Regions from separate parts of the Lysinibacillus sp. SGAir0095 genome, predicted to be linked through region 1. Evidence: riboswitches for the same ligand, from Rfam matches in the RefSeq annotation. Region 1 holds a riboswitch; each other region holds the start of a gene.
The links. Region 1 has a riboswitch for S-adenosylmethionine ahead of metA (homoserine O-acetyltransferase MetA). Riboswitches for the same ligand answer to the same signal wherever they lie in the genome.
Positions count from the first base shown of each region.

Region 1 (3,152 bases):
GTAAAATAACGCGGCGGACCACTAATTTCCTTTTCCTGTACCAGAACTTTAAAGAGGGATTCCTGTTTAACCGTTACAAAAGCATCACCAGCAATCAATGCACTATCTGTTTCCCTAAAGAAGGAAACATGTCCAGGAGAATGCCCAGGTGTATGCACCCATTTCCAATCCTTTAGCACCGGGATTGAACCATCACTAGGCAAAGGTTTTACATGGTGTCCTAAATTGATTGGCTCGTTCGGAAAATAAGGAGAAATCCTTGCAATAAGTCCACCTTCCACGCTTGAGTCAGCTTCAGGATAGCTCTTTTGCCCTGTTAAATATGGAATTTCTAATTCATGGGCATAAACGGGGACATTCCAATGCTCGACTAACTCGATTATTGCCCCTACATGATCAAAATGCCCATGGGTTAACACAATGCCGTTTGGACGTGCATTTGATCCGAAGCGCTTTTCAGCTTCTTTAATAATCGTATTAACGGATTTGGGCATCCCTGCATCAACTAAAGTCCACCCTGTCGGATTGTTCGGTTCGCCAATCATACACAAATTGACAACCTGAACAGTAAATGAATAAATATCAGGCATAATCTCTTGACCTTTTCCACTAGAAACTGATGACATAGGAATATATTTATAATCCTCACCATAATTCATTTGTTCAGACAAATTTTTGCCTCCTTCCAATAGTATTTTTTCTATAAAAATAATCCCTATTCATTCCAAAATGATAAAAACCCACAATATTTGGGGATAAGTAGTTTTAGGAGACTTTGATAAACCAGAAAAAGTTTGATGAGATCCATCGACTATTGGAAAAAATTAAATTCATACAGTGGTTTGCCCACAAAAAAACCATGTGTTTCAAACACATGGCTCACTTGTTAAATATGGAACTCAATTGTATCTTCTACATAGTGCCAATCAAATGGAGTTTCTTGGTATACATAATAGTTTAACCAATTGTAGAAAAGAAGATATGAATGGGCACGCCAACTATTTTTAGGCGTATTCTTTGGATCATTATTCGGGAAGTAATTCACAGGAATGTCTACCGTGTCCCCTTTTTCTACATCACGTGCATATTCATCCGCCAATGTTGTCGCATCGTATTCTAAATGGCCAGTAATCATAATATGCTTTGTGTCTTTTGATTGTACGATGAAGGGACCCGCTTCTTCTGAATAGCTAAGTAACAGTAAATCTGGATGATTTTGTACTTCCTCTAGCGAAACAGAAGTATGACGAGAATGCGGTGCAACATATTCATCGCTAAATCCACGCACTAAGTCAACTGTTAGGTCAGTAATGACATGGGAATAAACACCCGAGCATTTTTTAGGAAGCTCGAACTTCCCGATATTGAAATGTTTATATAGGGCAGCCTGCGCTCCCCAACAAATATACATACAGGAAGTAACATTAAGTTGAGCCCAGTCCATGATTTGGGATATTTCTTCCCAATAACTAACCTCTTCAAATTCCATTCGTTCCACTGGTGCTCCTGTAATTATCATCCCATCAAAACGCCGGTGCTTTATTTCATGAAAAGTTTTGTAAAAAGTATCTAGATGTGATCTTGATACATTTCTTGAAGCATACGTAGCTGTGTTTAGAAATGTCACGTTTGTTTGTAATGGTGTGTTCCCTAAAAGGCGTAATAACTGTAGCTCCGTTTTTTCTTTTTCAGGCATCAAGTTACACACTAAGATGTTTAATGGTCGGATTTGTTGTGTACTTGCACGGTCTTCTTCCATGACGAAAATTTTCTCTTTACGCAATATTTCTCCTGCAGGCAAATTCTTTGGTATATTGATAGGCATTCTTGTTCCCCCATTTCTTAACATGCCGAATTCATCTAAATCAGACAAATAAAAAACCTCTCATTCCAGCGTGAGAATGAGAGGGTATTAGTTATACGCGCACTCTTATCTCCCAAGACATAAGTCTTGCTGGAATTAGCACCTTTCTAACGATGTTAGAGGTTGCTGAAGCTTCATTGGGCCATATCCCTCTGCTTCTCTTGATAAGATAGATGAAATTATTTAAATATTAACATAGAGAATAAATATTTGCAATATTCCATATTTCTATTTTATAAATTAATATTACATTTTTGAAATCAAAAGAATTTTCCTATTGTCGTGTCAATTTATCTCGCCATGTTGATTTGTCAGTTTCTTGGATGAGTTGCTCTAAAGTTTCATCCCATTTGCTCGTTAAAGTATTCCATACGCGAGTAGAAAATAAATCTTTTACTTCATCATAAAGCAAAAATTCGATACATGGCACATCATTGACTTGGACATTTTCTACAGAATCGATAGATGTGATAAAAAGTTTTGCTTGTTCTTCCTCAGGTTCTTCAATTTCTTCTTTTTGAGACTGCAGCTCCTTGATCACAAGGTGATCCTCAAAGCTTAACTCAGTATCTTGTACTTGATAACGGAAAATTTTCTCTGGAAAATCTTCAAATTCGAGAACTTCTTCTATATCGCCCTTTAAAAAACTTCTATGAGTCGGGCTATAAAGAAGCTCGGTTGAAGTTCCATCCTGCTCCTCTTCAAAAACTCCATTCTCAAACTGTTTCTGCCCTTTTTCCGTTAATAGGAAGTAGTCATCTACTTTTGCAATTAGGTTGGTCTTTTGCATTTTTGATAACAAATCCTCTACAAAAAGTTGTTCTACCAGGAGAATTTCACTAATTTGTTCAGCACTTTCAAATTTTGTATCTTTCAGTGAAAGAAAAAGCATTTTCATTAGAATATCCATTTTTGTTCGAATGACTGGTTTATAGGTGACATTTAAGGTATGCACCGGAACACACCAAGTATCAGATTGAAGTATTGAAACTTCCGTTTTTTGTGTAAGTTCTAACTCAAGCGATTTCTGTAAGGAATGTAGTTCCATTTTTCCTCCTTAAATTTACGAAATGTAACTCTCGATTGTATTTCGATAACCGTCTTGGGACTTCACAGTATTTAATAGTGTTTTATACATTTTGCGAGTTTCTTCTTTTTTCGGACGATTCACAAACATTTCTGTACTTCCAATTAATACAAGTAATTCTCTTGCTCGCGATAAAGCAACATTTAAACGACGATAATCTTTGGCAAATCCGATATCACCATATTTATTATCATTATTACG
Region 1 covers NZ_CP028083.1:2,141,989-2,145,140, forward strand. Annotated here, with positions in the region: gene C1N55_RS10520 (MBL fold metallo-hydrolase) at 1-671, opposite strand, end outside; gene metA (homoserine O-acetyltransferase MetA) at 887-1,825, opposite strand; SAM riboswitch class I at 1,928-2,035, opposite strand; gene C1N55_RS10530 (hypothetical protein) at 2,139-2,912, opposite strand; gene C1N55_RS10535 (DEAD/DEAH box helicase) at 2,928-3,152, opposite strand, start outside.

Region 2 (3,152 bases), 1.5 Mb from region 1:
TTCATTGCACCCCTCTAACTCTTCTCCACCAAAATCCTCAGCCGTTAGATTTTCCTGCTGCAGCATCGTCCCCATTGCACCATCGATAATTAATATCCTCTTTTGTAATTGTTCTTCTATCCGATGGTTATACATTCGCTTTGACCCCTTTGTTTTGCTCATCAAGTTGATTGATATATTGCATTAATTGTATTGTCATTTCGTATCTAATAAATGGTGTGATTAAATAAATTCCGTTAAAATACTTTGCCGCTGTATCAAGTAGCTCTTTTGCAATTGCAATCCCTTCAGCTGCCTCTTTTACTTTGTCTCCATCACAAGCCTTCATTCTTTCTAATACTTCCTCAGAAAGTTTAATACCCGGCACTTCATGATGTAAGAACTCCGCACTACGGTAGCTCGTTAAAGGCATAATCCCTATATAGATCGGTGCTGAAAGGTGTTTCGTCGCTTCATAAATTTCTTCGATTTTTTCTATTGTATAAACCGGTTGAGAAATAAAATAATCTGCTCCATGCTCAATTTTCTTTTCTAGTCGTGCAACTGCTCGATCAAGTACCCGAACATTTGGATTGAAGGCAGCAGCGACAGAGAAGTTTGCTTTTTTGCGCAACGGTTTACCAGAGAAAGAGATTCCTTCATTTAATTGTTTAATTAACGAGATCAGCTCCATGGAAGACACATCATAAACACTTGTCGCACCCGGAAAATCCCCTACTTTTGTTGGGTCTCCAGTGACAGCTAAAATATCGTGAAAACCAAGTGCGTTTAACCCCATTAAGTGTGATTGTAAACCGATTAGATTCCGATCACGGCATGTTATATGCGGCATTACACGGATTCCATGCTGCAGCTTCAAAATAGAGCCCATCGCGATATTACTGATCCGAGGAGATGCTAATGAATTATCCGCCATCATAATAATGTCGGCACCTTCGCTATAAAGTAATTTTGCACCTTCCACGAAAGCTTCAATCTCTAAATGTCTTGGTGTATCCAGCTCAACAATGACAGAACGTTCCCGTTTTACCTTCTCATGAAGTGGCTCCAAAATACTCGGTTCCGCCTCTTGGATGAAGATTTCTTTTTGTACTACTGCATCCTTCACTTTAATAGGATCTAAACTCTTCAGAAGCTTTTTTGCTGCTTCAATATGCTTTGGAGTTGTACCACAGCATCCACCAATTAGTCGAACACCTTGATTTCTAAGCCTTACAGCTGCTCTTGCAAAATAATCTATTTCTGATTCATAAATAACTCGCCCCTCTTCGATATCTAGCAAAGACGCATTCGGGTAAGCAGATAAAAATGCTTTGTCCGGTAGTTCTACCCCTTCAAAAGCTTGAATGGTATGATGAGGGCCTAAGCGACAATTGACTCCAACAATATCTGCCCCAAGGTCTTGCAGCACTTTAAGAGCATCATTTAGATTCATCCCATTTACCAAAATTCCAGGTTCATGCATCGATACTTGTGCAATGATTGGTAACGATGTTTCCTTACGAAGCAATTTAATCGTTTCTGATAATTCTTCAAAATCATAATAGGTTTCAAGCAACAGTCCATCTACCTTGCCCTCAATTAAGATTTTCGCTTGTTCTTTGATTGCTGCTAGTATTTCTTCAAGTGTTACATCACTTTTACGAACACCACGTATTGCCCCAATCGACCCAAGGATAAATTGGTTCCCTGTCCCTACTGCATTTTTGGCAATGGAAAGTGCTGCCTCATTAATTTCTATCACTTTATCTTCCAAACCATAGCGTGCAAGTTTAATAGCATTTGCTCCGTATGTATTTGTTTGAATAACATCCGCTCCAGCCGTGATATATTCATGATGGATTTTTTCAATCAAATCCGGTCTTATTATATTCATTTCTTCATGGCAATTATCTAAGCCATATGCATACAACAAAGTCCCCATCGCTCCATCAGCTGTTAATACCTTTGACTTTAACGCTTCCAGTAGTCCCATACCGCACACCCCTTATAAATTCAAAAATTTCAGTTTCTTTCATCTGTGAAAATCTAAATTTTTCTCCAATATAAAAAGCCTTCTTACGAGAAGAAGGCTTGAGTCATCATTTTTTGATATCCTTCTCATCTTCCGACTTACGCCAGCTGGATTTAGCACCTTACTTTTAAGTTGGTTGCTGAAGCTTCATCGGGCCAGTCCCTCTGCTTCTCTTGATAAGAGTCTTATTTAGTTTTTAATATGTTAAATCGTATCATATCTTTAAATAACCTTTTCGTCAATATGTTTTCTGATTTTTGAGAAATTACTTCACTTTTGTATTGAGGCTAAACTACCGAGAACTTTATCAGCTGTATGTTTGCCATTTTCAATACAAGCCCCGATTCCTACACCAAAATAAGAGCATCCTGCAATATAGAGATTTGGATAATTTGAATCCAGGTCGACTAATAAAGAGTCCAAAGCTTCCTTATGAGCTAAATCATATTTCGGCATCTTCTCTATCCATTTCGCTAAATTCACTACTATCGGTATCTCTTCTATATTTAGACTTAGCTTCACATCCTCCAATGCAACCCTCGTCAATTCCTCATCTGACATAGCCGCTAGCTCTTCATATCTCGGATTCGTATTCTTGTAGAATAATCTTACAAGCAAATTACCATCTTCAGAAGTGTGCTTCCATTTCCGGCTTGTCCAAGTAGATGCATTACAAACTAGATCACTATTATGCGAAACGATAAACCCTGTCCCGTCCGCAGGTAAAATAGAATCAGGAAGGTCGAAGCCTAAATATATTGTCAAAGCTGATGCATTCGTAAACTTACTTAAGTTCGCATCCATTTCTTCATCATTTAAAACACTTCGAACAACGTTATTCGGAACTGCTAGTACAACCACATCCGCTTGAACAATCTCTCCATTGGAGAAGCTCACTTCGTAAAGAGTACCCGTTTTCTTCACACTCGTTGTCTCGGTATTTTTATAGTATTCGACTTCTGGAAGAAGCTCCTCTAAACGATTGATTAGAGACGAGAGTCCGTTTTTGAAGGAAATAAATTTTTTATTTGCTGCCTTTTCGAATTGTTCTTTATTCGCTTCAAAGCCCTTCATGATGCTACCGTACTTATTTTTATAATCCACTAAATAAGGTAAAGTCGAAGCTAAAGATAACTGA
Region 2 covers NZ_CP028083.1:3,677,027-3,680,178, forward strand. Annotated here, with positions in the region: gene metH (methionine synthase) at 1-135, opposite strand, end outside; gene C1N55_RS18060 (bifunctional homocysteine S-methyltransferase/methylenetetrahydrofolate reductase) at 128-1,975, opposite strand; SAM riboswitch class I at 2,098-2,197, opposite strand; gene hemG (protoporphyrinogen oxidase) at 2,285-3,152, opposite strand, start outside.
Region 2: another riboswitch for S-adenosylmethionine. It lies ahead of C1N55_RS18060 (bifunctional homocysteine S-methyltransferase/methylenetetrahydrofolate reductase); the one in region 1 lies ahead of metA (homoserine O-acetyltransferase MetA).

Region 3 (3,152 bases), 1.8 Mb from region 1:
ATACGTGCGCTGAACAAGCTGGAATTGACCATACTCTAAATGCCATTCCTTTGCCGGTATTGACAAGTGATGATTTCCAAACTCTTTGTACGCTTCGAAAACTTCTTTTACGTAATAATTACTTTCTGAAAATGTTGCAATTTCCTCTTTGTACGCTGTATGTCCAAATGTCTTATGCCAAAGATTATCTACACCAGCTAATAAACGCTGAAGTGAAAATGCATTTATAAAGGCACCTTTTTCATTTAATTCATATATAAAATATGCTGCGATATTTTGCGCACTATAGATGTTTCCCATTTAACAACACTCCTTTTACTAAGTAATACCGTATCGAAAACCTGTAAACCAATTAAAAATTTAACCTGCAAGGGATAGATTTTAATTCCGATAAGTTTTCTCTATATTAGATATTATATGAATTAAACACCTAAAAGTCAATAAAACTAATTGAATTACTAGGTTTTAAGATGCAACATAACCGAATGAATGGCATTAGATAAAATTGGTGAAAACTCTCCTATTTCACAAATGAGTGAAAGGTCATTTTCACCAATTCCATCTATCTAATTAGGCGTTTGCTTGTGCAATATTTTCAACCGCTTTTTCCAAAGCCTGATCTAAATCTGCAATGATATCTTCTACAGCCTCTAAGCCAACTGACAAGCGAATGAGCTCTTCAGAAACACCAGCCACCTTTAACTCTTCTTGCGATAGTTGTTGATGAGTTGTTGAAGCAGGGTGAATAATTAGAGATTTTGCATCCCCTACGTTTGCCACATGAGAGAAAAGCTGGACATTGTCAATTACTTTACTTCCTACATCACGGCCACCTTTGATGCCAAATGTAATCATAGAGCCGTAACCATTTTTCAGGTATTTTTTCGCTAATGAATGCGATGGGAAGCTTTCCTTGCCTGGATAGTTGACATATTCCACGAATGGGTGGTTTTCCAAGTATTCTGTAACCTTCAATGCATTTTCTCCATGCTTTGTATAACGCAAATGAAGCGTCTCTAAACCTTGAAGGAAGTTAAATGCACTATCCGCACTTAGAGTTGGACCGAAGTCGCGTAATAATTGAACCCGCAACTTTGTTGCAAAAGCAGCCCCTGCTGTATCAATGCCGTAACGTATGCCGTGGTAAGACTCATCTGGTTCAGTGAATCCCGGGAAGCGTCCGCTTGTCCAGTCAAACTTACCGGCATCTACTACGACACCTCCAATTGTTGTACCATGACCACCAATCCATTTAGTTGCTGAATGTACCACAACATCTGCTCCAAAGTCGATTGGATTCGATCCATATGGGGATGGGAAAGTATTATCGATGATTAACGGAAGTCCATGCGCATGAGCAATTTCCGCTACTCGCTCGATATCTAAAATGTTTAAGCTTGGATTACCCACTGTTTCTGCATAAATTGCTTTTGTTTTGTCCGTAATGGCCGCTTCAAAATTTTCAGGGTTACTCTCATCTACAAATACCGTTGTAATACCATAGCGTGGCAATGTATTCGCAAATAAGTTATAGGTACCACCATAAAGCGATCCTGCTGAAACAATTTCATCTCCTGTACCAGCAATATTCAAGATAGAAAAAGCAATGGCCGCTGCACCTGAAGATAACGCAACTGCAGCTGTTCCACCTTCAAGTAAAGCCACACGTTTTTCAAAAACATCGACAGTTGGGTTCATAATACGTGAATAGATGTTACCCGTTTGTTCTAGTGCAAAAAGCTTTCGTGCATGCTCAGTGTTTTCAAAAGCATAAGCCGTTGTTCTGTAAATGGGTACTGCGATTGCTCCTGTTACTGGATCTGGCTTTTGCCCTCCATGAAGCAATTGTGTTTCCGGTCGTTGCTGTGACATGTTTTCTCCTCCTAAAATAGAATCGATGGGGTGATCTAACTAATGAGGAGGACCTTATGGAAAAACAAAAGCCCTCTTCTAAGAAGAGGGCTGCAAAGTTGCAATTTTTCCTCCCCTTATCTCTCAGATCTAATCAAAATCTGTAGGAATTAGCACCTTTGCGTAATCGCTGGTTGCTGGGCATCGTAGGGCCTAGTCCCTCCGCCTCTCTGGATAAAGGTATTTGATTCATGTTCCATCGTTATAGAAACTATAAAGCATAGTAATCTACTATGTCAACTGCATTTTTAAAATATTTCGAAAATATTTGAAACATCTTATATAATCATAGAGTATATTGTAAAAAGCATACTTTGAAGGGAGTTTTCATTTTGCTTTATGCCATTATCTTTATATTATTAGCAGGTTATCTAATTGGCTGCATTCATGGCTCTAATATTGCTAAATTACTTTCAGGCGTAAACCTGAAAGAAGTTGGACATGGGAATGCAGGAGCATCAAATGCAACCCTGTCATTAGGTTGGAAATATGGTGTTCTTGTTGCTTTAATCGACATTGGAAAAGGAATAGTAGCAATTGTATTCATACGTCTCTACTTAGTTAACTTTGAATCCTTTACCCTTAATCAGACTTCACTTTTACTATACCTTACTGGTGCAGCAGTAATCCTTGGCCATAACTTCCCAATTCATATGAGGTTTCGCGGTGGAAAAGGTACTGCTTCTTTAATTGGCATTTTTATTGCACTGAATTGGAAATTGGGATTAATTGCTGTACTTGCTTTTGTGATTACATCGCTTTTAACAAATTATTTACTTATTGGCGTTGGTATTTTATATATTATATTCGCAGTCACTGCACTTTTAATCGAACCAACAATTGGGCCATTCATTATTACACTGACTTTATTATTAATCGCACTTTATCTTCATATCGAGAACATCAACCGTATGCGACTCGGGACGGAACCAAAAGTTACAGCTGCTTTTAAGAAGAAGCGATAGCGATCTTTCGAAAACCTGAGTTCTGCTTTTTTTGCGATTGTCGCTTTGCTTTCGTCGCAGAAAATGCAATCTCTAAAAACCCGCCTGAGCTCCTTTTTGCGACTGGCGCTTTTGCTTTCGTCGCAGAAAATGCAATCTCTAAAAACCCGCCTGAGCTCCTTTTTGCGACTGGCGCTTTGCTTTCGTCGCAGAAAATGCAATCTCTCAAACCCGGCTGAGCCCTTTTTGCGACTGGCGCTTTTGCTTTCGTCGCAGAAAATGCAATCTCTCAAACCC
Region 3 covers NZ_CP028083.1:298,256-301,407, reverse strand. Annotated here, with positions in the region: gene C1N55_RS01480 (hypothetical protein) at 1-300, opposite strand, end outside; gene C1N55_RS01475 (O-acetylhomoserine aminocarboxypropyltransferase/cysteine synthase family protein) at 571-1,872, opposite strand; SAM riboswitch class I at 1,986-2,092, opposite strand; gene C1N55_RS01470 (glycerol-3-phosphate acyltransferase) at 2,244-2,876, shown strand.
Region 3: another riboswitch for S-adenosylmethionine. It lies ahead of C1N55_RS01475 (O-acetylhomoserine aminocarboxypropyltransferase/cysteine synthase family protein); the one in region 1 lies ahead of metA (homoserine O-acetyltransferase MetA).

Region 4 (3,152 bases), 900 kb from region 1:
TATGAAATATGTCAAACTTATCATGTATGAATTACATATATTTGGAGGGGTTTTTAGTGAGCACACCGAAAGATTTACGTTACTCTAAAGAACACGAATGGGTAAAAGTTGAAGATGGAAAAGTACGCATTGGAATTACACACTTTGCACAATCTGAACTTGGCGATATTGTATTCGTTGAACTTCCACAAGTTGGCGACGAAATTCAATTAAACGAACCATTCGGTAGTGTGGAATCTGTAAAAACAGTTTCAGAACTATACGCACCAATTTCAGGTAAAGTGGTTGAAATCAATAGCGAGCTTGAAGATAGTCCAGAATTTGTAAATGAATCACCTTATGAACAAGCTTGGATGATAGTAATTGAACCGGCTGATCTTTCAGAAGTGGAAGCTTTATTAACTCCTGAGCAATATGATGAATTAATTGACGCATAATATGAATATGATATAAAAAGAAAACGCCAGAAAACCACTGGCGTTTTTTTTACAATCTAAATATAATAAATAACCATATCTTTTATTTCACTGATCATTTGTAGACAGTCTCACAAAATCAGTGAGAAAAGACATCGATTTTCACTAATGAAAACCGTGCTTTTCAATCATTATCCTTATGCATATTTGAAGACGTTATTTAGCTGTGTTACTACAAATCGTGGGGTGAAGCAAATGATAGTTGATAAGTGTATAATTGTTGAGGGTCGATCGGATAAGTTAAACATTGCACCAATCTTTGCTGAGGATGTTAAAATTATTTGTACGAATGGTACGATTAGTGAGGATGCCTTATTAGATCTTCTGGAACCATTTGAAGAATGTAAACTCTATACGTTATTTGATGCGGATAATTCAGGAGAAAAGTTGAGAAAGCTAACAAAAAGAATTTATTCTGAGGCTGTTCATCTTTTCATACCTCGAACATATATCGAAGTGGCGAATGCTCCTAAAAAAGTGTTGGCAAATTTGTTAAGTGATGCCAAATTCTCGGTGCATAAGCAATATTTATCTTCATCAATTGAGACGTAAATAGTTGTATTATTACCTAAACGAACGAGTAGGATGATGGTTAATGAAAGAATGGACAATTGAAAATTGGGCGCAACAACAGGAGAAAAATTCCTTAGTTGCCTTTTATCTATATACGCCGATGTGTGGAACTTGTGCTGTCGCATCGAAAATGATGGATGTTATCGAAAACCTTTTGCCAGATTTACCTCTAGGCAAGGCAAATATTAATTACTTAGGAAATTTAGCAATGGATTATCAAATTGAAAGTGTTCCATGTTTACTAATCAGTGAAAATGGAAATGTCGAAAAAGTATATGCTTTCCAATCTGTACCATTCCTCTATGAGAAGTTGAAAAAAAGTGTTGACGCATAGAGAACTAACATGGTAAAGTAACATCCATAATCTAAAATTTAATATCGTAACTCTTATAAAGAGCGGTGGAGGGAAGTGCCCTATGAAGCCCGGCAACCATCACATTTTGTGAAAAGGTGCCAAGTCACGCGAAGTGGATACTTTGGAAGATAAGAGAACGGTTAACGTAAACAATACAGTTACGTTCCCTTCTACTTGTCTTGGTAGAAGGGATTTTTTGTTTTCAAATAATTGCTAGATTATAAATTTCACAATCGCTAAATGGGTAAACTGAAAATACCTTCAAGTATAGATATAAGAATACATAGTTACGGTTCGCTATAGAACGCATAGTAAGGAGTCGCATATGATTGAACTTAAAGACATATCGAAAATATATAAAACAAAAAATGGAGAGATAACAGCTGTCAAGGATGTTAATTTATCCATTAACAAAGGTGAAATATTTGGAATTATCGGTTATAGTGGCGCAGGAAAAAGTACAATGATTCGTTTACTTAACGGTCTGGAAAAACCTTCCACAGGGACGGTAGAAGTGAATGGTCAGGTAATTTCTTCTATTTCAGGTTCGCTGCTTCGCCAAGCAAGACAAAAAATCAGTATGATTTTCCAGCATTTCAATCTGCTATGGTCGCGTACAGTTGCAGAGAACATTGCTTTTCCATTAGAAATTGCAGGAGTTTCGAAGGCAGAACGAACAAAACGTGTGAAAGAGTTAATCGATTTGGTTGGTTTAACTGGAAGAGAGAATGCTTACCCATCTCAATTATCGGGTGGTCAAAAGCAGCGTGTGGGGATTGCAAGAGCCCTTGCAAATAATCCGGAAGTATTGCTTTGCGATGAGGCAACAAGTGCCCTTGATCCAGAAACAACGGATGCAATTTTGGAATTATTGCTAGACATCAATAAGCGTCTCGGGCTAACGATTGTACTTATTACACATGAAATGCATGTCATTCGCAAAATTTGTCGACGTGTAGCGGTAATGGAAGCTGGACAAGTAGTTGAATCGGGAGAAGTGCTACAGGTCTTCCAAAATCCACAAGCTGAAATCACTAAGAATTTCGTGATGCAGGTTTCTGGAACAAAAGAATCCAAGGAATCAATCGAGCAAATTCTAGTCAACTACCCAACAGGGAAACTAGTGAAACTGACGTTTATTGGGAATAAAACGGAACAGCCAGTCATTTCACAAATTATTAAGGAATTTGATGTTGAAGTGAATATTGTTCACGGAAATATTACACAAACTACAAGTGGCCCATATGGAACATTAATTGTACAAATCGATGGGAAACCAAATCAGGTTGAAGAAGCATTTAAACTTTTAGAGACGAGAGAAATTCAAGCGGAGGTGATTGACCATGTTTAATCAATTATTTCCGAATGTTGATTGGGTAAAATTGTGGGAAGCTACCTACGAGACATTATATATGACGGTAATTTCTACAGGAGTAACCTTTGTACTTGGACTAGCAATTGGAATATTGCTGTTTTTGACAAGCCCACACCAAATTTGGGCAAATAAAATGGTTAATTTATTAACAGGATCTCTTGTTAATATATTCAGATCTATCCCATTTATCGTATTAATTATTCTTTTAATTCCGTTTACAAAATTCCTGCTTGGAACAATCCGAGGAGTTGAGGCAGCATTACCTGCACTTATTATTGGGGCTGGACCATTTTATGCTCGACTAGTATTAATCGCCTTAAGAGAAATTGATAAAGGTGTCATTGAAGCGGCTCGATCAATGGGAGCGAAAACT
Region 4 covers NZ_CP028083.1:3,045,518-3,048,669, reverse strand. Annotated here, with positions in the region: gene gcvH (glycine cleavage system protein GcvH) at 57-437, shown strand; gene C1N55_RS15170 (toprim domain-containing protein) at 672-1,028, shown strand; gene C1N55_RS15165 (thioredoxin family protein) at 1,072-1,383, shown strand; SAM riboswitch class I at 1,434-1,539, shown strand; gene C1N55_RS15160 (methionine ABC transporter ATP-binding protein) at 1,730-2,755, shown strand; gene C1N55_RS15155 (methionine ABC transporter permease) at 2,748-3,152, shown strand, end outside.
Region 4: another riboswitch for S-adenosylmethionine. It lies ahead of C1N55_RS15160 (methionine ABC transporter ATP-binding protein); the one in region 1 lies ahead of metA (homoserine O-acetyltransferase MetA).